One region of the Bacillus sp. 01N42_2 genome, then DNA from elsewhere that is predicted to be linked to it. Evidence: riboswitches for the same ligand, from Rfam matches in the RefSeq annotation. Region 1 holds a riboswitch; each other region holds the start of a gene.
What was found. A riboswitch is a leader RNA that binds a small molecule or an ion and turns the genes downstream of it on or off. The one in region 1 is predicted to bind S-adenosylmethionine.

Region 2: it holds a riboswitch for S-adenosylmethionine, as region 1 does, so the genes downstream of both, AC1DN5_RS10530 (2-hydroxyacid dehydrogenase) here and AC1DN5_RS03205 (5-methyltetrahydropteroyltriglutamate--homocysteine S-methyltransferase) in region 1, are expected to answer to the same signal.
Region 3: it holds a riboswitch for S-adenosylmethionine, as region 1 does, so the genes downstream of both, mtnK (S-methyl-5-thioribose kinase) here and AC1DN5_RS03205 (5-methyltetrahydropteroyltriglutamate--homocysteine S-methyltransferase) in region 1, are expected to answer to the same signal.
Region 4: it holds a riboswitch for S-adenosylmethionine, as region 1 does, so the genes downstream of both, metN (methionine ABC transporter ATP-binding protein MetN) here and AC1DN5_RS03205 (5-methyltetrahydropteroyltriglutamate--homocysteine S-methyltransferase) in region 1, are expected to answer to the same signal.

The regions. Positions count from the first base shown of each region.
Region 1 covers NZ_JBFTRO010000001.1:608,808-615,443, reverse strand. The annotation lists gene AC1DN5_RS03210 (putative RNA methyltransferase) at 1-640, shown strand, start outside; gene AC1DN5_RS03205 (5-methyltetrahydropteroyltriglutamate--homocysteine S-methyltransferase) at 675-1,811, opposite strand; SAM riboswitch class I at 1,890-1,976, opposite strand; gene AC1DN5_RS03200 (LURP-one-related/scramblase family protein) at 2,061-2,537, opposite strand; gene AC1DN5_RS03195 (hypothetical protein) at 2,640-2,807, opposite strand; gene pepT (peptidase T) at 3,386-4,618, opposite strand; gene galE (UDP-glucose 4-epimerase GalE) at 4,812-5,828, shown strand; gene AC1DN5_RS03180 (DUF4352 domain-containing protein) at 5,875-6,414, opposite strand.
Region 2 covers NZ_JBFTRO010000004.1:13,935-21,505, reverse strand. The annotation lists gene AC1DN5_RS10545 (hypothetical protein) at 25-249, shown strand; gene AC1DN5_RS10540 (hypothetical protein) at 295-579, opposite strand; gene AC1DN5_RS10535 (molybdopterin oxidoreductase family protein) at 664-2,718, opposite strand; SAM riboswitch class I at 2,865-2,957, shown strand; gene AC1DN5_RS10530 (2-hydroxyacid dehydrogenase) at 3,079-4,080, shown strand; gene AC1DN5_RS10525 (FGGY-family carbohydrate kinase) at 4,099-5,577, shown strand; gene AC1DN5_RS10520 (RbtT/DalT/CsbX family MFS transporter) at 5,614-6,861, shown strand; gene AC1DN5_RS10515 (hypothetical protein) at 6,892-7,571, opposite strand, start outside.
Region 3 covers NZ_JBFTRO010000002.1:581,490-589,060, forward strand. The annotation lists gene AC1DN5_RS06610 (pyridoxal phosphate-dependent aminotransferase) at 1-70, opposite strand, end outside; gene AC1DN5_RS06615 (carbon-nitrogen family hydrolase) at 163-942, shown strand; SAM riboswitch class I at 1,035-1,189, shown strand; gene mtnK (S-methyl-5-thioribose kinase) at 1,299-2,483, shown strand; gene mtnA (S-methyl-5-thioribose-1-phosphate isomerase) at 2,490-3,551, shown strand; gene AC1DN5_RS06630 (methylated-DNA--[protein]-cysteine S-methyltransferase) at 3,793-4,290, opposite strand; gene AC1DN5_RS06635 (PAS domain-containing sensor histidine kinase) at 4,287-6,506, opposite strand; gene AC1DN5_RS06640 (acyltransferase family protein) at 6,762-7,571, shown strand, end outside.
Region 4 covers NZ_JBFTRO010000001.1:25,487-33,057, reverse strand. The annotation lists gene AC1DN5_RS00215 (3-hydroxyacyl-CoA dehydrogenase/enoyl-CoA hydratase family protein) at 1-24, shown strand, start outside; gene AC1DN5_RS00210 (acetyl-CoA C-acetyltransferase) at 35-1,210, shown strand; gene AC1DN5_RS00205 (acyl-CoA dehydrogenase family protein) at 1,229-3,013, shown strand; gene AC1DN5_RS00200 (arsenate reductase family protein) at 3,127-3,483, shown strand; gene gcvH (glycine cleavage system protein GcvH) at 3,543-3,926, shown strand; gene AC1DN5_RS00190 (YusG family protein) at 3,981-4,217, shown strand; gene AC1DN5_RS00185 (toprim domain-containing protein) at 4,287-4,649, shown strand; gene AC1DN5_RS00180 (thioredoxin family protein) at 4,658-4,978, shown strand; gene AC1DN5_RS00175 (SCP2 sterol-binding domain-containing protein) at 5,075-5,425, shown strand; SAM riboswitch class I at 5,537-5,643, shown strand; gene metN (methionine ABC transporter ATP-binding protein MetN) at 5,749-6,774, shown strand; gene AC1DN5_RS00165 (methionine ABC transporter permease) at 6,767-7,435, shown strand; gene metQ (methionine ABC transporter substrate-binding lipoprotein MetQ) at 7,449-7,571, shown strand, end outside.

The DNA.
Region 1 (6,636 bases):
TGCGCCGGTTCAAAAAGAGATCGCCGCCATCATCAGCCGCACTCAATCTCCGCAAAAACAGGCGGCGGTATTGGATGCGGGATGCGGAGAGGGCTCCCATTTAGCCGCAGTATGCCGATTGCTGCAGCCCGCTTTTTCTGTGACGGGAATCGGCATTGATATCTCGAAAGAAGGTGTGCTGCATGCGGCAAAGGCCTTCGGGGAACAAATGGTTTTTGCCGTCGCTGATGTGGCGGGTGCGCCGTTTGCCGACAGCTGTTTTGATGTCGTGATGTCTGTTTTATCGCCTTGGAATTACAAGGAATGCAGCAGGCTTTTACGAAAGGGCGGCACAGTCATTAAAGCGGTGCCGCGGCGTGATTATTTGAAGGAAGTAAGGGAATTCTTTTTCGGAGACAGTCCCCGGCGGAATGACACCGCCGATTCAGCGGCCTGCCGTTTCCAAGCGGGCTTTCAAACCTTTGATCGTAAACGGCTGCGTTACACGAAGACGTTATCGCAGCCTGATCTTGAACGGCTTGTGAAAATGACGCCCCTAACATGGAAATGCACTGAAGAAAGCATTCAGCGGTTTATCGGCCGGAAAGCGGCTGATATCACGATAGATATTGAAATTTTAATCGGGACCGATCCGCTGTAAAACGGAAAAGACACGCGATTAGCGTGTCTTTTTTTTATTTCCAGACTTCACCGGCAATATCGACGACATGGCGCAGTTTTGCCCATTGCTGTTCTTCTGTGATCAGATTTCCTTCCTCAGTGGAAGCGAATCCACATTGCGGGCTGAGGCAAAGCTGATCCAGGCTAACATATTGAGAAGCTTCTTCAATCCGGCGTTTAACCGCGTCCTTGTCTTCGAGATCGCCGTGTTTCGACGTAATCAAACCGAGCACAAGCTGAAGATCGGAGCGTTTGACATAACGGAGCGGTTCAAAGCCGCCGGAGCGGGAATCATCATATTCCAGGAACAATCCGTCAAGGTCAAGCCCGTCAAAAATCGTTTCCGCCGCCGCATCATATCCGCCTTCAGCCGTCCATGTGGACTGGAAGTTGCCGCGGCAGATATGCATCGTAACCTTCAAGTCGGCAGGACGGTCTTTGATGGCGTCATTAATAGAAGCTGCGAACAGCCCGCGCAGCTCATCCGGCGTCGTTCCGAATGCTTCAATCTGACGAAGCCCCGCTTCAGATAAGAAAACGGCCCATGCGGTGTCATCGAGCTGAAGATAGCGGCACCCGGCGTCATAGAAAGCTTGAATCGCTTTTTTATACGCCTTTGATACATCATGCTGAAATTGTTTGTAATCATTCTGATATGCCGCTTTTTCCAATTTTCCGCGGAAAAACAGCATATTCGGGCTTGGAATCGTCATTTTTGGAACAGCATCGCCAGCAATGCTGTGAAGAAATTTATAATCTTCGAGCATCGGATGCTGAGAAAAATCAATATCTCCCGTTACTTTAATGCCGCGCGCTTTCGTCTGTACATTGTGAAACTGAATGCCGCTATCTGGCGTAAACGCTTCGACGCCGTCTAAGTTTTCGAGAAAATCAAAATGCCACCAGGCCCGGCGGAATTCGCCGTCAGTCACGACATTGAGGCCGGTTTCTTTCTGCTTTTTCACGCTGCGGATGATTTCTTTGTTTTCGATTTCGCGCAGCTGTTCTGCCGAAATCTCACCCGCCGCTCTTTGCAGGCGGGCTTGCTTCACAGCCGCCGGCCGGAGCAGGCTTCCGACCTGATCCGCGCGAAACGGCGGGTTTTTTCTAAGAAGAGTATGCAATGATTGTTCTGTGTTTTGCTGTGACATGAACGATTCCTTCTTTCCTCAATGAAATATAAAAAGCTCTTCCCTTGGATAGGGAAGAGCTTGCGTCCGCAAATCTCAACCTTATCTTCAGGATTTAGCACCATTCTGCTGAACAGCGGTTGCCGGGTATCATAGGGCCAGTCCCTCCACCTCTCTTGATAAGGAAATATGCTATTTTTCAGAATAAACTGTAATACTCTTAATCTTAGTATATTATCTTATATTGTCAATATATTTCGATAAATATTTTTATTTATCACCCTCAAATAGAATCATATCTATTACGATTGCGATCGCAAGACAAAGAACAATATCTTCTTCATTTTCAATCTCCAAATGATAAGAATCGCCCCAGCTCATCCATGATTTGGTGACGGTCATCCGGTTTGATTTCCCGTCTGTCACTTGAAAATTCCGTCCCCACACATCGCCGGTAATATCCCAGCCGACTCCGGAAATTTCAAATTTCGGTTTGAAAAACGTCATTTTCTTGATGACTTGGCATACAGGCTTGCCGCCGACGGAAATTTCGTAACGGGGAACGAGCGACATCAGTTTCTGACTGACACTGGCGAGCGTGCGGCCGTCCAAATCAGACAGCTTCAGTTCGTCACCGAAAGAAAACAGCTTTCCCTCCACATTGAAGACTTCTTTACCGCTTTCAAGAAACACTTGAAACCGATTCTTAAACGTAAACATCCGCTCTTTGATATAAAAATGATACATAAAAAAACTCCTTTTTTATGTTGTACGTAAAAAGGAGACGGATGGTTTCATATTCGAGGGGTGCACAAAAAAAGGCTGCCGATTTTGCGGCAGCTGTCGTTTTTATGATAGCGGCATCCGGCGTTTCTGACGGATCGCATTTAAATCAATGATGTTATTCGTGTCGGCAGCTGTCACCAGCGGGCTTGTCTTTGGCGTTTTCCGGCGGTTGTCCTTACTGAAAGAGAAAACCAGGTATCCTGTCAAAGCAGCAAAAATAAGTAGCATCATTTTACATACCTCCCAAAAAAAGTTTTGGTATTATTATTGTACGAAAAAACAAACGAAAAGTATTCAAACAATTGTCACTTTTTTAAAAAATAAAGACATTTTCCGTAAAAATGACTATGATCTGCGATTGATTTTGCTCTTGTTGTGGTTCTATAGATTGTATCGGCTGCTGAGTGATTATCGTTTATATAACTTTTTCACTATTTTTTGACAGTGTCGAATTAACTAATACATTGTTTTCGTTTGCCTTGTGTTATTCAGTACCCTAAAAAACCTTGCGATATGCAAAATAACTGCTTCTAACGGAAGATTATGATTTGATAGCGCTTTCCTTATTTTTTGTAAGAAAACGAGATGTTATCTTACAAAAAATCGTCTGAACATTTTTCGCAGCTTTTTAAAAGGGTTCGATTTCGTCTCCAGAACGCGGGGGTCTTTTAAGGTTTTTTTCAATTCTCTTGCTACAGTGCCTCTTGCCATAGTCTTCACTCCTTCCTTCCAATTCATACCTTATATACGGAAAGAAAGAAGGAAAGGTTTCATGTGAAAGAAAAAAACCAAAGCAGGGAGCTTTGGTTTCACGCGCGTTCTTCAAACAGTCTGGCGATCTCAATAATGACGTTTACCGCCTTTTCCATATGGTCGACGGAAATGTATTCATATTTTCCGTGGAAGTTTTCGCCGCCCGTGAAGATGTTCGGTGTCGGCAGTCCCATGTAAGAGAGCTGTGATCCGTCAGTTCCGCCCCGGATCGGTTCGATAATCGGTTCGATGCCGAGGTTTTTCATGGCTTGATAGGCGATGTCGACAATTTCTTTGACCGGTTCGATTTTTTCTCTCATGTTGTAATATTGATCATGCAGTTCAAGCTTGATGCTTTCCTTGCCGTATTTAGCCGCAAGCGCGTCGGCGGTTTTCTGCATAAATTCTTTTCGTTCTGTAAAGCGGTCTCTGTCAAAGTCTCTGATGATGTACGACAGGGCGGCTTCAGAAACGTCTCCGTTCATTGAATTTAAGTGATAGAAGCCTTCATACCCTTCCGTATATTCCGGCGCTTCTTCTTTCGGCAGCGCGTGATGAAATTCCATCGCGATTTTTGAAGCGTTGACCATTTTGTTTTTCGCCGTTCCGGGGTGAACGCTTTTTCCGTAACAAGTAAGCTTTGCGGAGGCTGCGTTAAAGCTTTCATATTGCAGTTCGCCGAGGGGGCCTCCGTCTACCGTGTAGGCGAATGCGGCGTTGAAGCGGCCGACATCAAATTTGTGAGGCCCTCTGCCGATTTCTTCATCCGGCGTGAATGCGACCCGGATCGTCCCGTGTTTGATGTCCGGATGTTTGATCAAGTACGCCATTGCCGTCATGATTTCGGCAATGCCCGCTTTGTTGTCGGCTCCGAGCAGCGTCGTGCCGTCGGTTGTAATCAGCGTCTGGCCTTTATAGCGGGAAAGCTCCGGGAATTGCTCAGGCGACAGGACGACGTTGAGTTTGTCATTCAGAACGATATCATGTCCGTCATAGCTTTCAATAATCTGAGGATTCACATTTTTTCCGGTGAAATCAGTCGCTGTATCTACGTGGGCCAGAAAACCGATCGTCGGCACGTCTTTATCCGTATTTGCCGGAAGAGTCGCCATGACGTATCCATTGTCATCGACTGTGATTTCTTTCATGCCGATCGACTTTAATTCATCTGCCAGCATGTTGGCCAATGTCAGCTGTCCGGGGGTGGATGGACAGTTTTCATTGTTTTCGTCAGACTGTGTATCGACTTTTACATAAGAAGTAAAGCGTTCAATGATTTCGTTTTTCATACCGTCATCTCCTTTGTCTTATCTTACCATGTGCGGGGGAGGGATTTCTATTTCACAACCCGTTTGAATTACGCGAATGAAAACAAAATATGAAGAAACGATGACTAAACGATTAAACTTTCTGAAAATGGATGATTGAGGAAGAAAAAACCTATATAATATGGTCAATTCATTCAATAGGGAGGCTTTCTTCATGGCGATTTTAGTGACAGGCGGAGCGGGTTATATCGGAAGCCACACATGTGTCGAGCTGTTAAACGGCGGCTATGACATCGTGGTTCTGGATAATCTGTCAAATAGTTCACCGGAAGCATTGGAGCGTGTGAAAGACATTACCGGAAAAGGGCTTGTGTTTTACGAAGCGGATCTCCTTGACCGTGATGCCGTTCACCGGGTGTTTGCTGCAAATGAGATTGAAGCCGTCATTCATTTTGCGGGTTTAAAAGCAGTCGGTGAGTCTGTGGCTGTTCCGCTCCGTTATTATCATAATAATCTGACGGGGACGTTTATTTTATGTGAAGCCATGCAGGCACACGGTGTGAAAAAAATCGTCTTCAGCTCATCAGCGACGGTTTACGGCGTTCCGGAAACAACGCCGATCACCGAAGATTTTCCGTTAAGCGCGACCAATCCTTACGGGCAGACCAAGCTGATGCTGGAACAGATTTTGCGCGATCTGCATAAGGCGGACCCTGAATGGAGCATTGCGCTGCTCCGCTACTTTAATCCGTTCGGCGCGCATCCGAGCGGCCGGATCGGAGAAGACCCGAACGGCATCCCGAATAATTTAATGCCATACGTCGCCCAAGTGGCTGTCGGCAAGCTTGAGCAATTGCAGGTGTTCGGTAATGATTATCCGACAAAGGACGGCACCGGCGTGCGGGATTACATCCATGTCGTTGATCTTGCCGAGGGCCACGTCAGAGCGCTTGAAAAGGTGCTGGACACAACGGGCGCCGACGCCTATAATCTCGGCACGGGAAGAGGGTACAGCGTTCTTGAAATGGTCAAGGCGTTTGAAAAAGTATCAGGAAAAGAAGTGCCGTACCGTTTTGCCGACCGGCGCCCGGGAGACATTGCCGCATGCTTCGCAGACCCGGCAAAAGCGAAGGCAGAACTAGGCTGGGAAGCAAAGCGCGGCCTTGAAGAAATGTGCGCCGACTCTTGGAAGTGGCAGTCCTCCAATGTGAACGGGTACCAAAAGGTATAAAAGAAAAGAGACCTTCAAATGATGAAGGTCTCTTTTGCTATGATCATTATTTAACTTTTACTTCAACATCGTTGCTGAATTTTAATTTCCAAGTGCCTTTAGAGTATGCGTTTTTATCAACTTCAAAAGCTTTTACGTCAGTAACTTTAATGTTCGGGTTCAAGTCACTTAAAATTTTACTGTTGTCTACTTTTGTTTCTGTTGCATAGCTTGAAGAAGCATCAATATCTGAATCATAAGATGTTCCTTTAGAATCTACTAATTTCGCTCTTGGAATGGAGAAAGAGCTTAACGGCTTGTCTGACACATTTTTAACTGTGTATTGAACAGCTACGATAACGCCGCCGTCAGACGCTTTTTTCTCGACAAATTGAGAGCCTACTGAATCTCTTTTTTCCACTTTCGTCACAGTCACTTCTGTTTTTTCTGTCTTAACAGTATCACCGATGTTATACAGTTTTTCCTTGGACTCCGCAGCTTTTGAGGACGCAGTTTTAGATGATGAAGATCCGCCTCCGCCGCCGATATTTACGAGAATGATAATAACCACTACTGCCAGAAGCAATGTGATGATTTTATGTCTCATAAAAAAGTTTCTCTGATCTTTACCGCAGTTTGGGCATTTTTTAACGCCTTTAGCGATTTCTTTGCCGCATGCCTTACAAGACACTAAGTTGCCTGCCATAATATTTCCTCCTATGTAAACTATTTCTTAAAAACTACATACTATAATGCCTGTAAAATAACCTATAGTCAATACAATTTTGAGAAAAATAGTATTTTAATGATTTTTTAGTCATATATTTTA
Region 2 (7,571 bases), on a different contig from region 1:
ATCCAAAGCGAGAAGGTGTTTGGTATGCAGAAAGTGAACTGGTCAGAACAGTATGAATGGTTCAATAAACAGGATGAAAAAGACGGGCGTTTAATGGCGCTCCTTCGTCATGAGCTTGCATATGAGGAAGTCATACGGTTATATACGAAAGGGTTTTATTTGAAATCCAAAGAAGGGGATGTTTCGTTAAGTAAGAACGATATCTGTCGTATGTTTGGGGTTGAAGAGAGGCAGGGCGGCAAATCTTAATGAACGGGAAGAGAAGAACTCTCTTCCCGCTATTCACGGCAGCTGTTATTCTTTTTCCAGCATGGAAGTCAGCCATTCTCGTAATGCAGTTTTCTGTACATACCGCTTTCCGTTTCGGGTGATATGCGGAATGTCGGAAGTGTCAGGCACGATTTGTTTTGCTTCTTCCTTAGTCACTCCTAAATAATAGCCAATGTAGAAGTGAAGATCTTTTTCTTTGATGAGAATTTGGTCAGTGTGTTCATGAGGATCAGGTGATTTAAAGTTTTTTAATCCGTCTCCTATGAAATATCCGGCTAAAGCGATGCCAATGCCGGTAATAATATCCATACAGCAAACCTCCAATAAAAGTCATTATGTTTTATACGGTCAAATCTGCCGAAAGGATTCACCTTCAGTAAGACCGGGGGGAGCTTATTTTTGCTTTCCGATCTTTTCCACCTGCACCTTTCCGGAGAAGAAAACAGCGCCTCCGCCCATATCTGCAAGCCGATCGGGAGTGAGTGAATTGACCAGCTGTTTTTTATCATCCGCGTCAGCCCAAAGACCTTGGCTGACTGCAACGCCGGGAAGCACTTGTTCGCCGACTGAAGCTGTCAATTCACATTCGCCGCGGTTGTTCCATATTCTCACGGTTTCCCCGTCTTCGATGTTCCGGCGCTCAGCATCTTTTGTATGAATAAAAAGCTTTGGCGCTTTTTCCAGTTTTACGTGTTTTTCATTATTCGAAAATGTCGAATTTAAAAAGTTATGATTCGGTCCCGGGACAAATAACAGCGGGAAATCATCATCGCTCTCAAGAGGGATGTGTGTGGGCAGCGCCGGATAACCGTCCTGTTTCATCTTTTCAGAATATAACTCAATTTTTCCACTCGGTGTCTTGAGCTTGCCCGGAAAAAGCGGTTTTTTCCGATTGGCTCTCATGAAAGAATGGGATGAAAGCGAATCGTAATCAATATCCTCGATATACGGATTGGCGGGAAAGTCCAGCGCCTGTCTGATTAATTCTTCATCGGAATCCTGAAGCTCCTGCTCGGTAAAGCCCATCGCCCCGGCAAGCAAACGGAACACTTCCGTATTCGATTTGCTGTCCCCATATGGTTCGATCACCGGTTTTTGCAGCTGAATAAAATGATGCCAGTAAGACGTGTAAAAATCCGTGTTTTCAAAGGCGGATGAAGCAGGGAGCACGATATCCGCATATTTGGCGGTTTCTGTTAAAAACAGATCGTGAACGACTGTAAATAAATCTTCCCGCTGCAGACCTTTTCTGACTTTATTCGCTTCCGGGGCAACTACCGCGGGATTGGTTCCGTAAATAAACAAGGAGCGTACGGGCGGTGTTGTTTCTAAAAGAACGCTTCCGAGTCTGTTCATATTAAATGATCTTGGCTTCCTGCCATAAAGCAGATCAGGCCGCTGGAGCGCTTGTCTGTTATAGTTTAATATCGCGCTGTTGTGCTTGATTGCGCCTCCCCCGGTGCGGAGCCACTGTCCTGTCACAGCCGGAAGGCAGGCGACGGTGCGGACGATCATTCCGCCATTGTCATGGTGCTGAATGCCGTTTCCGATCCTGATAAGGGAAGGGGAGGTTTCCCCGTACATTCTCGCAAGGCGTCTGATATCATCTGCTTTAACGCCTGTTATAACAGAAACCGTTTCAGGATCATACTGTTTGACATGCGCTTTTAATTCTTCACTGCCTTCGGTGTACTCTGTGAGAAATGCTTCATCGTGAAGGTCCTCGGCAAATAAAACATGCATGATACCGAGAGCGAGTGCGGCATCTGTGCCGGGGCGAATGGGAATAAACCAATCGGCAAGCCGGCCTGTTTGGTTCTTATGTACATCGATAACGACAATTTTAGCTCCTTTTTTCCGGGCTTTTTGAGCAATCATGACCTGATGCATATTCGTGCTGACGGCATTGATTCCCCAAAAAATAAAGAGCTTTGCATGTATGGTCTCTTCCGGATCAGTACCTGCGCCTTCTCCCATTGTATAGTTGTAGCCCTCAGATCCGGCTTTGCTGCAGATCGTCCGTTCGAGCTGGCTCGCCCCGAGTCGGTGGAAAAAACGGCGGTCCATTCCCTCTGCCGCCAGTTTTCCCATATTGCCGTAAAAGCTGTACGGGAGAATGCTTTCCGCTCCTTCTTCGGCAATAAGCTCTTTCCAGCGCGCACTGATCGTATTGATTGCTTCATCCCATGAAATAGGCGCAAACACAGCTTTGCCTTTTTCGCCGATCCGTTTTAACGGGACGGTTAAACGTTTTTCATCATAAATGCGCTCAGCCATGTGTCTGACTTTGTTGCAAATATTCCCTGATGTGACCGGGTGATCCGGGTCTCCCTGAATGTTAACGATTTTTCCGTCTTTTTTTGTCACAAGTAAGCCGCATTGATCGGGACAGTCCAGTGAGCACACCGATTTAAAGACGCCGTTTGGCTGTTTTGCAGCAGAATTCATAGCCATTTCTCCTCTTTTTTTATATTGTAAGCATTATAACATTTCGAAATAGATCGTCAATTCAGAAAAAAAGTATTGACATCACGGAAGGACTTATCTATGATGAGTTTATTCTTTTTAAAAGCCTGACAATTTCATCATTTTATTTTCTATCAAGAGAGGTGGAGGGACTGGCCCTATGAAACCTCGGCAACATTTATTGTGCCAATTCCAGCAAGCGTATGCTTGAAAGATAGGAAAGAATGGTCTATACATATTTGTGCGCTTCAAGCGGATAAAGACGGTATATGAATCTCTTTCCTTCTTCGGGGAAAGAGATTTTTTTGTGAAAAAATTTATGTGAAAAGGATGTTTTGCACCATGACGGTTTTAATTACCGCACCATATCACGACGAGGGGCTGAAGGAGCTGACAGATCTGTTCGGGCGGACTGTGCACCTGCCGTGGAAGAAGCACGGCCGGGCCTATCGGGAAGATGAATTAATCCGGATGATTCAAGAGACAAACGCGTCGGGGCTTATTACCGAACTTGATGAGGTATCAGAGCGAGTGATTGATATATTGCCGGATTCCGCTTTTATCGGCGTCTGCAGAGGGATGCCGTCTAATGTGGATATCACGGCGGCGACTAAAAGAAAAATTCCTGTCTTCTTTACACCGGCCCGCAATGCCCAGGCTGTTGCTGAAATGTTTATCGGAAATGTCATTTCGTTTTTGCGCCACACGTATTCTTCTCATCAATGGCTGAAGGCCGGGAAGTGGAATGGTGATTATTTGCAGGCTTACGTCAAATTCAGGGGAAATGAGCTGACGGGGAAAACAGTCGGCCTTATCGGTTTCGGAGCTGTAGGACAGAGAATCGCCCGGCTGTTGTCGGCTTTTGACTGCAAGGTGCTGTACTATGACCCCTTTGTCAATCATGAGAACCGGGAGTATGAAAAAACGACGATTGAACGGGTATTTTCTGAAAGTGATATTGTCTCCGTTCATTTGCCGCGCACCGAAGAAACCATCGGCCTAATCGGCGCCCGGCATTTTCAATTGATGAAGCAAGAAGCTGTTTTTGTCAATACATCAAGAGCGGCGGTTACAGACGGAAAAGAGCTGCTGCGGGTGCTGAAAGAACGGAGGATTAAAGGAGCGATCCTTGACGTGTTTTATCAGGAACCACCTGAATCTTCTGATTATGAATTGATCTCACTGCCGAATGTGTTCGCGACTCCCCATTTAGCGGGCGCAACATTTGAGGTGGAGGATCATCATGTGAGGATTTTAAATGAGGCGCTTTTTAAATGGAAAAAAGATCAGCTCTGCTCAATACGTGAACTTTATAACAAAAGAGAACTTGAGATGGAAGGATAGAAGAAGGAGGAGGCTGTAATGGCTGAACAAAAAGGCTACCTTGTATTTGACATCGGGACGGGGAATGCGCGAGTCGCGGTTGTGACTGCCGGCGGCGACGTGACCGCACTGGAAAGGGAAGACATTGAATATGTGACGGATCCGCTTTATCCGGACGGCCGTTATTTCTCGCCGGAAAGATTATGGATGCAAATCAGCGCTATGGCAAAAAAGGCTATTGCTAAAAGCCCTCATATTACATTAATCGGAATCACCTCAACAAGCCAGAGGCAGGGAATTGTTCTGATTAATAAAGATAAAAAGGCGTTTCTCGGTCTGCCCAACATTGATAATAGAGGGCGCGAATGGGAGGGAGAGATCGAGTTAAAAGAAGAAGTGCATCAGCGCGCCGGACGCCTTCCGAGCGCTTTATTTTCCGCCATGAAACTTGTCGGGTTAAAAAAAAGACAGCCGTCATTATGGAAAGAAGTGAAGTACATCACAAGCATCAGTGACTGGGTGACATTTGAGCTGAGCGGAATTTTAAGCTATGAACCGTCACAGGCGGCTGAAACACTGCTGTTTGACGTAAGGGAAAAAGCGTGGTCAGAGAAATTATGCAGCATCTTCGGGGTGCCTTCTGCCATTCTTCCTTCACTCGTCCGATCCGGGACGGTTGTCGGAATGTTAACGTTTAAAAAAGCAGCGGTTCTCGGTCTTTCTGAAAGAGTGCCTGTGATTGCAGGCGGGGGAGACACACAGCTTGCCATCAAAAGTGCAGATGCAAAGCCGGGAGATATCGTCATCGTATCCGGCACGACGACGCCGATTACAAAGATAACAGCGGAGACCGGAACCGAAAGTTTAGAGAATGCATGGCTGAATTGCCATACAGAAGAAGGTCAATGGCTTCTTGAAACTAATCCGGGTGTAACAGGACTCAATTATCAAAAATTAAAATCCATTTTTTATCCGAATGAATCCTACAGCGTCATGGAACGGGAAATCGCCAGTCTGCCGAAACATGATCAAGCTTGTGTTTCTGCGTTAGGCTCCTATTTATCGTCTGAGAAAAACGCACTCGCAAAAGGCGGATTTATTTTTGATGCCCCGCTGTCCCAAAGTTTAAGCCGAGCGCATTTTGTCAAAGCCGCTCTGATGGAAATCGCTTTTTCAATCAAATGGAACTATGAGGCGTTAACAGAGGTGACTTCCTTTTCAAAAAATGATGTGAAGGTGTGCGGCGGCGGTTTCCAAAGTGATGCGTTGACACAGTTTCTTGCTAACCTTCTGCAAAAGAAGATTTATAAGAGAGAAGGCTTCAGCCAGGCATCCGTAATGGGGGCGGCGATGATCTGCAACGAAGCTCTCGGTGTGAAAGAAGAACTTTCGAACCGCACAAAGCTAATTGAACCCGAATCGGATCAGACGGATCTCTTCCTATATGAAGAATGGAAACATACGCAAAAATTATTTGCGCATTTTCAGCCCAGCGGTGAAAGCCTGACTTGGGGATGAGATGACAACATGAAAGATTGCTGAGGAGGAACAAAAATGCTTAATAAAATAGGAATTCCGAAACAGCTTGCCTGGGGATTTTTAGGGGTCGTGCTGTTTATGATGGGGGACGGCCTTGAACAAGGCTGGCTCAGCCCGTTTTTAGTTGAAAACGGCTTGACGGTACAGCAATCAGCATCCTTGTTTACGGTTTACGGTATTTCTCTCGCAATAGCGTCTTGGTTTTCAGGCGTCTGCCTCGAAGCCTTCGGCGCAAAGCGGACGATGTTTATGGGGCTGTTATTTTACGTTATCGGAACAGCCGCGTTTATCGCATACGGATTTGAAAATCTTAATTTGCCGGTAATGTATGTCACGTATTTTATTAAAGGGCTGGGCTATCCGCTGTTTGCCTATTCTTTTTTGACATGGGTGATTTACCGGTCGCCGAAAAACAAGCTCAGTACGGCGGTCGGCTGGTTCTGGATTGCATATTGCTGCGGCATGTTTGTATTCGGAGCCTGGTATTCTAGCTGGGCCATCAAATCCTTCGGCTATTTGAATACGCTGTGGAGTTCAATTTTCTGGGTATGCCTCGGCGCGTTTTTTGCTTTGATTTTAAATAGGGACCGCTTTGAAAAGAAAAAAGCAAGTAAACAGGAAAAGGTGCAGGAATTAATGAAAGGAATCACCATCCTTGCTGAAAATCCGCGTGTGCTTTCAGGGGGGATTGTTCGGATCATCAACAGTATCGGAACATACGGATTTCCGGTATTTCTCCCAATGCATATGGCGCAGCACGGCATTTCTACAAATGTATGGCTGCAGATTTGGGGCACGATCTTTCTCGGCAATATCGTCTTTAACTTAATCTTCGGTGCAGTCGGCGATGCGTTCGGCTGGAAAAAGACTGTCATGTGGTTCGGAGGAGCGGGCTGCGGCATTTTTACCCTTTTATTATATTATGCTCCTGTTGTATCACATGGGAACTTGCTTTTCGTCAGCATTGTCGGCTTTATTTGGGGAGGGCTTCTGGCCGGATTCGTTCCGATCGGAGCTATCGTGCCAACGGCGGCCGGCAGCGATAAAGGTGCTGCCATGTCTGTGTTAAATCTGGCCGCGGGCCTGTCGGCATTTGTCGGCCCCGCGCTTGCCTGGGCGTTTATCGGGCTTGTCGGCGCACAAGGCGTAGTATGGATTTTCGCGGCGCTCTATTTCGCAAGTGCAATCCTGACAAATCAAATCAAAATACCTGAAGAAAAAACGGCAAAACACGATAAATCATTGCCTGAATATGCTTCTTAACAGAAACGCCCCGAAGGCTCGGGGCGTTTTTTACAGCTTCTGAAGAAACCCGGCAAATCGCTGAATTTGTTCACGTAACGATTGTTTGTTTTCGTGAAATTGTTTGAAACGATGTCCGTTTGCGCCGGACGGATGCGGGAAGCCTTCCAAAATGACCGCATGATTCATCCTCCCGTTCTTCTTCAGCATGCGGCAGGCGGATTCTGCTGCTTTACCGAGAGGGATAAGCAGAATGTCCTTTTTCATCATTTCTATTTCGTCCGGAAAATATTTCAGCGCATAACGGCTGAGAAGAGCTGACCTGCTGATTAGCGGCTGATGTCCCGTATAGTTTTTCTGTTTATAAAAAACAGGGTGTTTGATAACGGATGTCGTATGAAGCAGCTCCCGTTTTGAACCAAATAAACAGGATGAATTCTCAACTCGGAGCGCGGCCGGCAGACCGCATTCATTAAGCATTTCGATCATGTGCTGCCTCATGGAACCGGAAAGCCCGGCCGCTTTTTTTGTCTCATATGCTACCACCTCAAGAGATTCGCCGTTTTTTAAAAGCTGTGCTGCTGCTTTGTAAGCCTGCTGCATCTGAAAAAAACCGGGTGTAATTCCGGAAATGACAACTGCAGCATGTGGGTTGATATACTCATTATGAGGCGAATAATACATATCCAGATCTCCGTCCTTTGCTAAATGGAACTCCGGATTCAGCAAAT
Region 3 (7,571 bases), on a different contig from region 1:
CCTTTTGCACCAAAGATGCAAAAAATTGTTCCGGCAGCTGTTTGAGTACATCTGAGACTTCAAAGTTCATATTTTCACCTTCTAAAAATGTCTTGAAATGATAGTCCATCATCATATATGGTTAAATAAAAAAAGTAAAGAGAAACTTGAGGTGTATAAAAAATGAAATGGACCGTTTCCTGTTTGCAATTTGATATTTCATACGGAAATCCTTCAGAAAACTTCAAAAAAGCAGAATCTTTGATTGAGCAAGAAAGCCGCCATGCTGATGTCATCGTGCTTCCTGAGCTGTGGACGACCGGCTATGATCTCACACGGCTTGACCAGCTGGCGGATGAAAACGGCGAAGTTTCGGCACAATGGCTTAAAAAAACGGCCAAAGCATACAACGTACACCTCGTTGCCGGATCTTTTGCCGTCAAAGAAGGCGAAAATGTCTATAACACTATGTACATCGCCGATAACAGCGGGCAGATCGTGAAGCGCTATCAGAAAGCCCATCTGTTTCAACTGATGGATGAACATCTGTATCTGACAGCAGGAAACAGTGATGGTTCCTTTGAGCTTGACGGTGTCAAGTGCGCCGGGCTGATCTGCTATGATATCCGTTTCCCCGAATGGATCAGAAAGCATACGTCCCAAGGAGCGAATGTCCTGTTTATCTCTGCGGAATGGCCTCTGCCCCGCCTCGATCATTGGCGGAGTCTGCTTGTCGCCAGAGCCATTGAAAACCAATGTTTTGTCGCAGCCTCTAACTGCACGGGGTCAAATCCCGATAATGAATTTGCCGGCCACAGTCTGATTATTGACCCGTGGGGCAGGATTTTAGCGGAAGGAGATCGGACGGAAGGCGCAGTCCGGGCGGAAATCGATGTTTCAGAAAGCGCGTCCGTACGCGAGACCATCCCGGTTTTCAAAGATTTGCGGCGTGATTTATATTAATTTTCAAAAAAATGTTGACAAGAATATCCGGCACCTGCTAATATTTTCATCAACTGATTAATCCGAATTGTGATACAAATCAATATATTTTTCTCTTATCGAGAGTTGGGCGAGGGATTGGCCTTTTGACCCCAACAGCAACCGACCGTAATTCCATTGTGAAATGGGGCGCGTACATTTTGCGCCGAGACGATTGTCTCATAGGGCACGGTGCTAATTCCATCAGATGTTATCTGAGAGATAAGAGGCGGACTGCACTGTTTCGGCCTCCTTCTCTTTCAGAGAAGGAGGCTTTTTTTCGGGCGTATTCTCCGTCACGATCTCTTACTGCCACTACATAATTGGAGGGTAAATCCATGTCTGCAACTAAAACAAGTCTTTATGAACAATTAACGGAAAGCTCCGCCGCAGCGTTAGCTGTGAAGCTCGGCTTATTTCAAAGCAAAAGCACTCTCACATGCCGTGAAATCGGCGACGGCAATTTAAATTACGTCTTTCACGTTTTCGATAAAGAAAACAAAAAGGGACTGATTATCAAACAGGCGATTCCTTACGCGAAAATCGTCGGGGAAAGCTGGCCGCTTACGATTGACCGGGCGAGAATCGAAAGCAGCGCCCTCATCCGCCAGGGCGAACACGTGCCCCATCTCGTTCCGGCCGTTTACTATTCCGATACTGAAATGGCGGTTACGGTAATGGAAGACCTTTCGCATTTGCGGATTTCAAGAAAAGGGCTGCTGGAAGGGCAGCATTATCCGAACTTATCGGTTCATATCGGTGAATTTCTGGGAAAAACGCTCTTTTACTCATCCGATTATGCGCTTGATGCAAAAGTAAAACAGCAGCTCGCAAAGCAGTTTACAAATCCCGAACTTTGCAATATTACAGAAAGGCTTGTGTTTACAGAACCGTTTCTCGACCATGAAACAAACGATTTTGAAGAGGAGCTGCGCCCATACGCAGAAAAAATTTGGAACAATTCCCGCCTGAAAGAAGGCGCTGATGAATTGAAAGCCGTCTTTCTGAATTCCGCGGAAACATTGGTTCACGGCGATCTGCATACGGGAAGCATCTTCGCCGATGAACATGAAACAAAGGTCATTGATCCCGAGTTTGCTTTCTTCGGACCGATCGGCTTTGACATCGGCCAATTTATTGCAAATCTGCTGTTAAACGCACTCAGCCGGGACGGTGACGACAGACAGCCATTATATGACCACACCTCCGCCGTATGGGACACATTTGTAAAAACATTCAGTGAAGCATGGGAGAAAGACTGCCTGCCTTCCTGCAGACACCTGCTGGAAGATACACTGAAAAACGCGTTTGAGGAAGCGGTCGGTTTTGCGGGATGCGAACTGATCCGGCGCACGATCGGGCTCGCCCATGTGGCTGACTTGGATGAAATCACTCCGTTTGATAAACGAATTGAACGGAAGAAGCTGGCGCTTGAAATCGGCGCCTATTATATCGAAAACAGAAAAGAACTGAAGCATATTACTGAGGTTCTGGATCAATTTAAGCTCCGTGTAAAGGAATGATGCAGCATGACAAATGAATTTGCCATCCCCCGTTCCGTGGAATGGAAAGAAACACACATCCGCATTTTAAATCAGCAAAAGCTCCCTGAGGTCACTGAGTATGCGGATCTTGCAACAAAGGAAGATGTATTCGACGCGATTGTCACACTGAAAGTAAGGGGCGCTCCGGCCATCGGTATAACTGCGGCGTTCGGACTCGCGCTTGCCGCCAAATCGTTTGAAACACGCGATCTTTCTGATTTCCGCCGTCAGCTCGCCGATGTCAAAGCATATTTAAACAGCTCAAGACCGACTGCCGTCAATCTCGCTTGGGCGCTTGACAGACTGACGGATTCCATCAGGAATGCAATCTCAATCAATGAAGCGAAGACAACGCTCGTTCATGAAGCCATTCAAATTCAGGTTGAAGATGAAGAAACATGCCGGATGATCGGCCAAAATGCGCTGCACCTTTTTAAAAAAGGCGACCAGATCATGACCATCTGCAATGCGGGTTCAATTGCCACAAGCCGGTACGGTACGGCGCTTGCTCCCTTTTACTTAGCGAAACAAAAAGACCTCGGCCTTCATATTTACGCATGTGAAACAAGGCCCGTTCTCCAAGGATCGCGGCTGACGGCGTGGGAGCTGATGCAGGGCGGGATTGATGTCACGCTCATTACTGACAGCATGGCCGCCCATACAATGAAGGAAAAACATATTTCAGCGGTCATTGTCGGCGCTGACAGAATTGCTAAAAACGGAGATACAGCCAACAAAATCGGAACGTACGGCCTCGCGATCTTGGCAAACGCCTTTCAGATTCCGTTTTTTGTGGCCGCACCGCTTTCGACCTTTGACTTGCAGATTGAAAACGGCGATCAGATTCCGATTGAAGAAAGAGATCCGGATGAGGTCAGACAAATCTCCGGCATACGCACCGCTCCCGAAGATGTGCCGGTCTTCAATCCGGCCTTTGACATCACACCGGGCAGCCTGATTTCAGGCATTATCACCGAGAAAGGAATTGTGACGGGTTCTTACACGGAAGAAATTGAACAATTATTCGCAGACTGCCAGCTGAGCTGAAAAACCGCTGATGATGTTGCCTCAGGCAATGTCAGCGGTTTTTTTGTCTGCATAATGTCAGCACTTCATCTTTTTGGGCGGCTGAAATCAGATGCATTTTAAAAAACAGCTCTGCATAACCGGCTATCTTTTGCGGACGGCTCATTTTCATCAGGCTTCGTCCTCCTTTTTCATCAGACCAACTTTTTTCACTTAATAAAATGATATGTCGGACGTGAAAAAACGGAACGTGCCATATGCTTTATTTTTCTTTATAGGATATTTGTTCGATGTTCAGCAGCGCCGCTTTTACATCCGTCTTCGTGCCCGCGTATCCCGTTAAGGCGCTGTTTTTGCCGATTACCCGATGGCACGGGACAAAAATCGGCAGCCGGTTGCGTTTATTGGCCTGTCCGATGGCGCGCACCGCTTTCGGCTTGCCGATCGCTTCAGCTACATCGCCATAGCTTCGTGATTCACCGTAAGGAATCATCGCCAGCGCGTTCCATACCTTTTCCTGAAAGAGTGTGCCTTGTTGTTTCAGAGGCAGAGAGAAATGCTTTCTCTCTCCGGAAAAATATGATGTCAGCTGCTGTTTCGCCTCCGACAGCAAATCGGTTTCGCAAAATTTCACGCCGGGCGTATCTTTCCGCCATTCCTCAAAATCTTCCCCGGTGAGAAACAGGCCGGTAATAAAGCCCTCTTCCTCCGTCAGACTGACCGTTCCAAACGGTGCTTTCACACTTGTAAAGCAGATCATTCGCCGCTCCTTCTTTCTTCTGTATTCTGCCGGATCGGAAGCGTCAAATGAAAAACCGTTCCCTTCCCTTCTTCACTTTCCACATGAATGCGGCCCTGATGCTCTTCGATGATTTTATAACTGACCATGAGACCGAGACCCGTCCCCCTGTCTTTTGTCGTGTAGAATGGCTCGCCCAGACGTTTTAATTTGTCTTCAGAAATGCCTGTTCCTTCATCTTGAAGGGATATCAGAATGTGGTCTTTATCAGAAGGCTGGATCGTCACGTAGATATTGCCGCCGCCCGGCATGACTTCAATGGCGTTTTTTAAAATATTGATAAACACCTGTTTTAATTGATTCGGCTCACAATAAATCGGCGGGATGTTCCCGGTCTGGTTCAAATGGATCTGCACATTGACAAGATTGGCCTGGGCATTCAAGAGATCAGCCGTGTCTTTCATAATCTGCGTCACGTCTTTTTCTTCATATAATATTGCCTGAGGTTTCGCTAAAATTAAAAATTCGGTAATGATAGACTCGATGCGTTTTAATTCTGAGGTAATGACGTTAAAGTACAGGGAATATTCGCCTTCAATGCTTCCTTGCAGAAGCTGAATGAACCCTTTCAGCGCCGTCATCGGATTTCTGATTTCGTGGGCGATGCCGGCCGCCAGCTCCCCTACGACGTGAAGAGTGTCGGATTTCCGCAGCCTCTCCTCAAGCTCTTTGGCCTCGGTGACATCTTTAAAGATGGCCAGGTTCATATTTTGAATGATATTCCTTTTGAAGGAAAATTCCAATTTGCGGCTGTCACTGCTGCTTAACAAGAAGGGGATTTCATTATCCATTCCTTCCAGATCGATCTTTTTGGCGGGTACACCCGCGTTTTCAATTTCAAATAAAGAAAGAATATCCGGAACGGTATGCGCTCTCAGCTCATGATCGGGCATGCCGAGTATACGGCTTGCGAGAGGATTCGCGTCAATTATGCGGAATTGGTTGTCAAACAAGACTTTTCCATCCATTGAGCCGTTGAATACTTTTCTGAACTTCAGCTCGCTTTCCCGCAATTCTTTTTCCATCCGCTTACGATCGCTGACATTTCTTAAAATGGTTAAATGCTGACCTTCGAGTATGGTTCGTTTTGATGTGAACTCAAGCTCTTTGTATTGGCCGTTTGCCATTTGAAACAGCATCTCTTCCCGGATTTCCCCGTATTTTTCATATTTCTTCTTAATCTGCTTGTATTTTTTCTGCGGATCAACGATAAACGTACATAAATTCGTCTCCACCAGCTTATCCATCGGCAGCTCGAAAATGCGGCACGCCGACTCGTTTGCTTTGGCGATTTTTCCGTCATCAGACCAAATGACAATCGCGTCCATGGCGTTTTCAAAGATTTCGCGGAAGCGCTCTTCGCTTTTAAAAAGTTTCAATTCCATCGACCGTTTCTCCGTTATGTCTCTCATAATAGACATGTAAAACCCGCTGATTAAGTTGGACGTAATCGTAAACTCAAACAGCTTCTCCTCGCCCGACCGAAGCTTGACCGGCAGTTCTCCTTTGGCGTTTCCTTTTCTCCGGAGGGTGTCCCAGATTTCTTTCAGGTGCTTTTTGTTTTCTCCATCGGTAAAATGGCGGAGCGACAGATGGGACAGTTCATTCTGGCCGATCTCAAAGCTTTTGCAAAAAGAGAGGTTCGCATCAATAAAACCGCCGTCCTTATCAAACAGCACGATGCCGTCGACAGCTCTGTCAAACAAATCTTTGAACAGCTGCTCGTTCATGGAGAATTCACGCTCTAAGATTTTTTTAGAGGAGATATCCCTCATTACCACAAAAAAATAATCCTCCCCAATTCCGTCTCTGGCGAGGAATTCAATGTATTTCGTCGCGCCGCTGTCAAGCTTAATCGGCACCTCTTTCCACAGATAGCCCTTTTTCAAAAATTTTTTCACGGCCTTATTCAGTTCTTCCTGAGGCACGGAATATAAAAAGTCCAGAACGGAGCGGTTCATGAGGCTCTCTGCCTCAATCTGCATCATCCGGGCCGCGGCCTCGTTCGCCTGGACGATTTTCATTTCCTTATGGCATATAAAAATGGCATCAAGCGTGTTATTCATAATCACATGATACCGGTTCAAATCACTCTTCAGGCGGTCATTTTCCTCCTTCAGCCGCTTCAGCTGCTCTTTCAGCGACTCCTTTGTCTGCAAATCCAGAGTTTCAGCCATTCAGTACACTCCTTCTTCAAAAACCTATCCTTCAATATTTCTACAAAATACCTCATCTTCCTTCATTCGCCCTATACATTTCAGAAAATTTCAATGATATGACAAGTTAGAGTCTTTTTCTACGATCCTTACCTCCCCGTTACATCATCCTAACAATCCCTTTTTTCCTCCTTCAATTTTTTGTTTTTTATTTTAAAATGAACATCATCAGGAAATAATCATGCAGTGGATGATTTTTGAAGAGAAGGTGATGCTATGACAAAATCGCGAGACAGTTATTTTGACAACGCCAAGTTTATCTTGATTTTTCTGGTGGTGTTCGGCCATATCCTCCGGTCATTTATTAACGGAAATGAGTTTATGCTCCATCTCTACAAATTCATTTATACTTTTCATATGCCGGCCTTTATCCTGGTTTCCGGCTATTTCGCAAAAAACTTTAAGCGGAAAGGTTATGTAAAAAAGCTGGCTGTGAAGCTGATTATTCCGTACCTGATTTTTCAGGGCATCTACTCGGTTTTTTACTATTTGATTCAGGATGAAAGCATGACGAGCGTCAATCCGATTGATCCGCAGTGGTCTCTCTGGTTTTTAGTCAGCTTATTCTTTTGGAATCTGCTGCTGTATCCCTTTACGAAGCTGCCGAAAATGTGGGCGCTTGGGGCAAGCTGCGGGCTTGCCGTCATGATCGGGTATCTCGATTTCGTCAGCAGCACGCTGAGTCTTTCACGGACGTTTGTTTTTCTTCCGATGTTCCTCGTCGGGTTTTATTTAAAAAAACAGCACTTTGATTTACTTCGGGCTAAAAGGGGCAGGCAGATTGCCGCGGGCGTACTGGGCATTGTTTTCCTCTTATGCTGGTGCATTGATTTTGATTACTCGTGGCTGTTCGGATCGGAGCCTTATTCTACATTCGGCACAGTGACGCTTTTGAGCGGTCTGTCGCGGATCGGCTGGTATGTATTGGCCTTTGCCGCCACCTTCAGCTTTTTGGCGCTCGTTCCGCAAAAGCGTTATTTCTTTACGAAGTGGGGGACGAGAACGTTTTACGTCTATCTGCTGCAT
Region 4 (7,571 bases), 580 kb from region 1:
AAAGGCAAACCTTTACGGAACTAGGAGGGTGTTTATGAGAGAAGCAGTCATTGTGGCCGGTGCGAGAACGCCGGTCGGTAAAGCGAAAAAAGGGTCGCTTGCAGCCGTTCGTCCTGATGATTTAGGCGCGCTTTGTGTGAAAGAAACGCTGAAACGGGCAGGCGGCTATGAAGGAAACATCGATGACTTAATTATCGGATGTGCAACACCTGAAGCCGAACAAGGATTAAATATGGCGCGGAATATCGGTGCGCTGGCGGGGCTTCCTCATACGGTGCCGGCCATTACGGTGAACCGCTACTGCTCTTCCGGACTCCAATCCATCGCTTACGGTGCGGAAAAAATCATGATCGGCGCGGGAGACACCGTCATCGCCGGCGGTGCGGAATCCATGTCGCAAGTTCCGATGATGGGACATGTGACCCGCCCGAATATCGCTTTGGCGGAGCATGCGCCTGAGTATTACATGAGCATGGGGCACACAGCGGAGCAGGTCGCCGAAACGTACGGCGTATCCAGAGAAGACCAGGATGCATTTGCCGTCCGCAGCCATCAGAATGCCGCGAAAGCCCTTAAAGAAGGGAAATTTAATGATGAAATCGTACCGGTTGAAGTAACGCTGACAGAAGTCGGGGATGACCATAAGCCGCGGAAAAAACAATTTATCTTTTCTCAAGATGAAGGCGTGCGCCCCGGCACATCGGCTGACGTATTGGCGAAGCTCCGTCCGGCTTTTTCTAAAACGGGAACCGTGACGGCCGGGAACTCTTCACAAACGAGTGACGGCGCGGCGGCTGTCATGCTGATGGATCGCGAAAAAGCTTCGTCGCTCGGATTGGCGCCGCTAGTCAAATTCCGTTCCTTTGCCGTAGGCGGCGTTCCCCCTGAGGTCATGGGGATCGGTCCGATTGAAGCCATTCCGCGGGCGCTCAAGCTTGCCGGACTCGAATTACAGGATATCGGGCTTTTTGAATTGAATGAGGCCTTTGCTTCACAGGCCATTCAAGTCATCAGATCGCTGGGAATAGATGAAGAAAAGGTGAACGTCAATGGGGGCGCCATCGCGCTCGGACATCCGCTCGGCTGCACGGGAACGAAGCTGACCTTGTCACTCATACATGAAATGAAACGGAGAAACGAGCAATTCGGTGTGGTGACGATGTGCATCGGAGGCGGCATGGGCGCTGCCGGCGTATTTGAGCTCATTTAAACAAAGGGGGAAACAAACATGAAACAGGAAACGGTCAACGTCAAAAAAGGCGGCAGCTTTCTGATTGAGGAGACGGGATATGATCAAATATTCACTCCGGAGGACTTTACAGACGAACATAAAATGATCGGCAAAACAACAGAAGACTATGTCATAAACGATGTGCTTCCTTATATTGATGAAATTGAAAACCATCAGTTTGAGCATTCAGTCAGACTGCTCAGAAAAGCCGGAGACTTGGGCCTCCTCGGAGCAGACGTGCCTGAAGAGTACGGCGGCATCGGCCTGGATAAAATCAGTTCAGCCTTCATTACGGAAAAATTTTCACGTGCCGGCAGCTTTTCGCTTTCTTACGGCGCTCACGTCGGTATCGGCTCATTGCCGATCGTGTTCTTCGGAACGGAAGAACAGAAAAAAACATATTTGCCGGACTTGGCTTCAGGACAAAGAATCGCGGCATACGCCTTAACTGAGCCCGGTTCAGGTTCAGATGCCCTCGGTGCGAAAACGACGGCTGTTTTGAATGAAGCGGGCACACATTATATTCTCAACGGAGAAAAGCAATGGATTACTAACTCCGCCTTTGCAGATGTCTTTGTCGTCTACGCAAAAGTGGACGGAGATAAGTTTTCCGCATTTATCGTAGAGAAAAATTATCCGGGCGTGTCAACGGGCCCTGAAGAGAAAAAAATGGGGATTAAAGGTTCATCGACGAGAACGCTGATTTTAGATCAGGCGGAAGTGCCGAAAGAGAACCTTCTCGGCGAAATCGGAAAAGGCCATGTCATCGCCTTTAATATCCTGAATATCGGACGCTACAAGCTTGCCGTCGGCACAATCGGCGCTTCTAAACGGGTGATTGAGCTGTCTGCCGCTTACGCAAACCAGCGCCGGCAATTTAAAACACCGATTTCAAGCTTCACGCTCACTCAGGAAAAGCTTGCGACAATGTCGGCACGGCTTTACGCCATGGAGAGCTCTGTATACAGAACAGTGGGCTTATTCGAAGATAATATGAGTCGGCTGACAGAAGAAGCGCAAAAAGACGGACGCGAAGTCGCAAAGTCGATCGCCGAGTACGCCATTGAATGCTCGCTCAACAAAATGTGCGGATCTGAAACGCTTGATTACATTGCCGACGAAGGCGTTCAAATTCACGGCGGTTACGGGTTTATGCAGGAATATGAAGTGGAGCGCGCCTACCGTGACTCGCGAATCAACAGAATTTTTGAAGGCACAAATGAAATCAACCGCCTGATCGTAACGAGCACGTTCCTGAAAAAAGCCGTAAAAGGGCAGCTTCCCCTCTTTGAAAAAGCGAAGGCGCTCCAGGAAGAGCTCATGATGCTGATGCCTGAAGAGCCGGGCTCAGAGCCTCTTGAACAGGAAAAATACATTGTCAGACAGGCGAAAAAGATCGCCCTCTTGACAGCGGGGCTCGCGGCGCAGAAATACGGAAAAGAGATCGAAGGCGAGCAGGAAATCATGGTAAACATCGCTGATATCGTCAGCGCGGTGTACGCTTTGGAATCTGCCGTCCTCAGAACGGAAAAAGCGATTGCGGCGGACGGTGCCGAAAAAGCCGCGCAAAAGCTGTTATATACGGAAATCTTTGCCCAGGAAGCCCTTCAGAATATTGAAGCGCATGCCAAAGAATCACTGATCGCCATGGAGGAAGGAGATTCCCTCCGCATGATGCTTTCCGTGCTGCGCAAACTGACGCGCCTGACACCGAAAAATCTGATTCAGAAAAAACGTGAAGCAGCGGCCGCTGTCTTCCGTGAAGAAAAATATATCGTCTGATCACATGCTGTAAGCGCTCCTTCATCCGGAGCGCTTTTTCATGAAGCAACGTTATAGGTTTTTACAAGTGATTGTGTTAAAATAACGACGATCATTTACAAGGGGTGAAGAAGATGTCGTTGAATTTTTACTGGTACCCTAAATGCGGAACGTGCCGTAATGCGAAAAAATGGCTGGAAGACCGCGGTAAGGAAATAAACGAAATACATATTGTGGAGGAAACTCCGTCGAAAGAAGAAATTAAAGACCTCTATGAGAAGAGCGGCCTTGAGCTGAGAAAGTTTTTCAACACGAGCGGCATGAAATACCGCGAGCTGAACCTAAAGGAAAAACTGTATCACATGTCAGAGGATGAACAGCTTGATCTTCTGGCATCTGACGGTATGCTCCTGAAACGCCCGATTACGACAGACGGCGAAAAAGTCACTGTCGGCTTCAAAGAAGACCAATTCGAAAAATATTGGATGTAATGCCGCGTTCTAAGAATTATGGTATCTTCTTATTATAAGAAAAAATTGGAGGGATTTAGATGAGCACACCGAAAGATATGCGTTATTCCAAAGAGCACGAATGGGTCAAAGTTGAGGACGGAAAAGCCCGTATCGGGATTACACATTTCGCGCAAGCCGAACTTGGCGATATCGTATTTGTCGAGCTTCCGGAAGTCGGCGCTGAAATTAAAGCGGACGAGCCATTCGGCAGCGTAGAATCCGTCAAAACCGTATCCGAATTGTACGCACCGATTAACGGAACGGTGACGGAAGTGAACGAAGACCTTGATGACAGCCCTGAATTCGTAAACGAGTCTCCGTATGAAAAAGCGTGGATGATCGTCGTGGAACCGGCTGATGCTGAAGAAATCGAAAACCTCATGACTTCCGAGCAATATGACGAAATGACACAGGAAGACTGATCGGATAGCAAAAGGGCCATTTGGACATTCTATCTGTAACGGGAGGTGTCTAATATGGCTTTTGATAAACAAAAGGTCGATGTGACGGAGAACGTCACAGGCCGCTTTCAAAACGGCCGGTTTTCCTTGTTTCATGAAAATGAAGCCATCGGCGAGATGACAGGCATGAACCAGTACGAGCTCAAACAGGGCTTTTCATTTGAGAATCAAAAATTTTATAAAACAGCCGATGTCATAAACGGCAGTGATCCGAAATATGTGGATTGCGATTATGAGAACGGCTGGTGTTAACAGTTGGCGGTGAATTTCACTGCCTTCTTTTTTAATCTGATGCTAAAACAATCGGCAGGTGATGCGCTTATGTTCAACGGAGATGAAAAGGTGATCATCGTAGAAGGAAAATCGGATAAAATCAAAGTCAGAGAAGTGCTCATCGAACCCGCGGAAATCGTCTGCACAAACGGGACGATCGGCCAAACCGAACTGGAAGATTTGGCGGACCGCCTGTTTGACAGAGACGTGTTTATATTAACGGACGCGGATGAATCCGGAGAAAAATTAAGAAAACAGCTGAAACGGGAGCTTCCCGAAGCGCGCCATATCTATATAGACAGAACATACAGGCAAGTCGAGTCATGCCCGGGCCATCATCTCGCATCCATGCTGATCAGAGCCGGCCTTGATGCAGACCCTGTATTTTTGAAAAAGAACGACCTGAGGTGATAATCAAAATGAAAGAACTCCAAGAAAATGAACTCGAATTGATTCAGGATGACATCTATCTCCTGTATTTGTACACCCCGTTTTGCGGCACATGCCAGCTGGCGTCCAAGATGCTTTCTGTCGTCGAAGAAATGCTGCCCGGCACCGCCTTCTATAAAAACAACGTGAATTATTCCCCCGCATTCGCCAAAGCCTATCAGATTGAGAGCGTTCCGTGCTTTTTGCTGTTTAAAGGCGGAGAGCTTGTTGAGAAAGGATACGCCTTCCGCTCCGTTTCCTATTTATATGAGCTGATTAAACAAAAAACATCGCAAACGTTCCCGATGTGACAATTTTTACAGGAAAATGTCGTGCGGTTTATAAAGGGTTCTGTCCGTTAAAAAGAGAAAGTGTATGTATGGCCATTAAAACGGGAGGTTATACGAGTGGAGAAAATAGAAGTTTTGGAGAATGACGGACAGCATCTGTTTTTGAAACCGCTATTAAACGCCTCAACGCTGCTGATTACATTCCAGGGAGAAAAAGAAGCCTTAACGGTCTCAATTAACGGACAGGGAGAAATGAGAAAAACGGCGGTTTCAAAGGAAAAATCAAATTTGACCTTTTACGGAAACCAGACGGAAATCATCCATCTCCTGCACGGTGATGTCTCTTTGCAGAAGCTCATCCAAAGCGGAAAACTCAAAGTGAAAGGATCATTCCGAGCCCTGCTGAAGCTGGAGGCCATCCTCTGGCTGACAAACGGATTTTTTCAGACGATCAGCAAACGGCCGTAAACTGCCAATCTACTATGTGACAATAGCTTCCATTATTTATTTTATTGACTTTTTATCATTCGCCGTGCTATTCTACAGTAAGAATTTCCGGACGAAAATACGATATGTTTTCTCTTATCAAGAGAGGTGGAGGGAAGTGCCCTATGAAGCCCGGCAACCATCAACGATGTTGAAATGGTGCCAATTCACTCAAAGCGGTCTGCTTTGAAAGATGAGAGAAAGGCCTTTTTCAATAAGCCTTTCTGCTCATTTTTGCAGAAAGGCTTTTCTTTTGCGTAGAAAACCGGAAGATTTCTTAGAATAGTGTAAGGCAGGTGATTGCTTTGATCCATCTTCAAAATGTTTCAAAAATTTACAAAGCGAAGCATGGGGATGTCAATGCTGTCCAAGATGTCACTCTTGATATCAAAAAGGGCGAAATATTTGGAATTATAGGATATAGCGGAGCTGGTAAAAGTTCCTTAATCCGTCTTTTGAACGGCCTTGAAAAGCCGACGTCAGGCATCGTGGAAGTTGCGGGGACGGAATTAAATAAAGTAAGCAGCCGCGGACTGAGAAAAGCGCGCCAGGAAATCAGCATGATTTTCCAGCATTTTAACCTTTTGTGGTCGCGCACCGTCCGGGAGAACATTATGTTTCCGCTGGAAATCGCCGGCGTGAAAAAAAGCGAACGGGTCCGCCGCGCCGATGAGCTGATTAAACTGGTCGGATTAGAGGGAAAAGAAAAGTCTTATCCGTCACAGCTGAGCGGCGGTCAAAAGCAGCGTGTCGGCATCGCCCGGGCGCTCGCCAATAATCCGAAAGTCCTTCTGTGCGATGAAGCAACATCAGCGCTCGACCCGCAGACGACCGATTCAATTTTGGATCTTTTATCCGATATAAATGACAGACTCGGTCTGACGATCGTGCTCATTACCCATGAAATGCACGTCATCCGAAAAATCTGCAACAGAGTCGCCGTTATGGAAAACGGGAAAGTCGTTGAAGAAGGCGAAGTGCTCCAAGTCTTCAGAAACCCGCGCGAACCGATGACCAAGCGTTTCGTTCAGCAGGTGACAGAACCGGAGGAGACGAAAGAAACCATCCAGCATTTTCTGCAGGAAACCGCGACAGGAAAAACGATTCAGCTTTCATTTGTCGGGCAGGCCGCCGAGCAGCCCCTCATTACGGAGATGATCCGAAACTTTGATGTGGACGTCAATATTCTGCAGGGGAAAATCTCACAGACGAAGGACGGAGCCTACGGTTCTTTATTCATCCATATTGACGGTCAGGAAAAAGAAGTAGAAAACGTGATCCGGTTCATCAAAGACAAACAGGTAGAAGCAGAGGTGATCACAAATGTTTGAAAAATGGTTCCCAAACGTTGATTTAACCGAGCTGTGGACGGCCACATACGAGACCCTTTATATGACGGTCATCGCCTTAGCCTTTTCATTTGTCATCGGAGCGATTCTCGGTCTTCTGCTCTTTTTAACGGGCAAGGGAAGCTTATGGGAAAATAAAATCATTAACACCGTGATTGCGGCGGTCGTTAATATTTTCAGGTCTATTCCGTTTCTTATTTTAATTATTCTGCTTCTCGGTTTTACTAAGATTTTGGTCGGCTCGATTTTAGGGCCGAACGCGGCATTGCCTGCGCTGATTATCGGCTCCGCGCCGTTTTATGCCCGGCTTGTTGAAATTGCGCTGCGTGAGGTCGATAAAGGAGTCATCGAAGCTGCCAGATCAATGGGAGCAAAGACATCGACGATTATCTTCAAAGTGCTGATTCCTGAATCAATGCCTGCGTTAATTTCGGGCATCACCGTTACAGCCATCGCCCTGATCGGATCTACCGCCATTGCCGGCGCCATCGGTTCAGGCGGACTCGGAAACCTTGCATATGTAGAGGGGTACCAGTCCAATAATACGGATGTAACGTTTGTAGCAACTGTATTTATACTCATCATCGTCTTTATCATTCAAATCATCGGTGATGTGATTACAAATATAATAGACAAAAGATAAGGGAGGATTTACATTGAAAAAGATTGTACTAAGTGCGCTGCTGCTTGTGTTCGCGGGAGTTTTGGCCGCCTGCGGATCAAACGGCTCAAATAAAAAGGAAATCGTCATCGCTGCGACAAAGACGCCGCACGCTGAA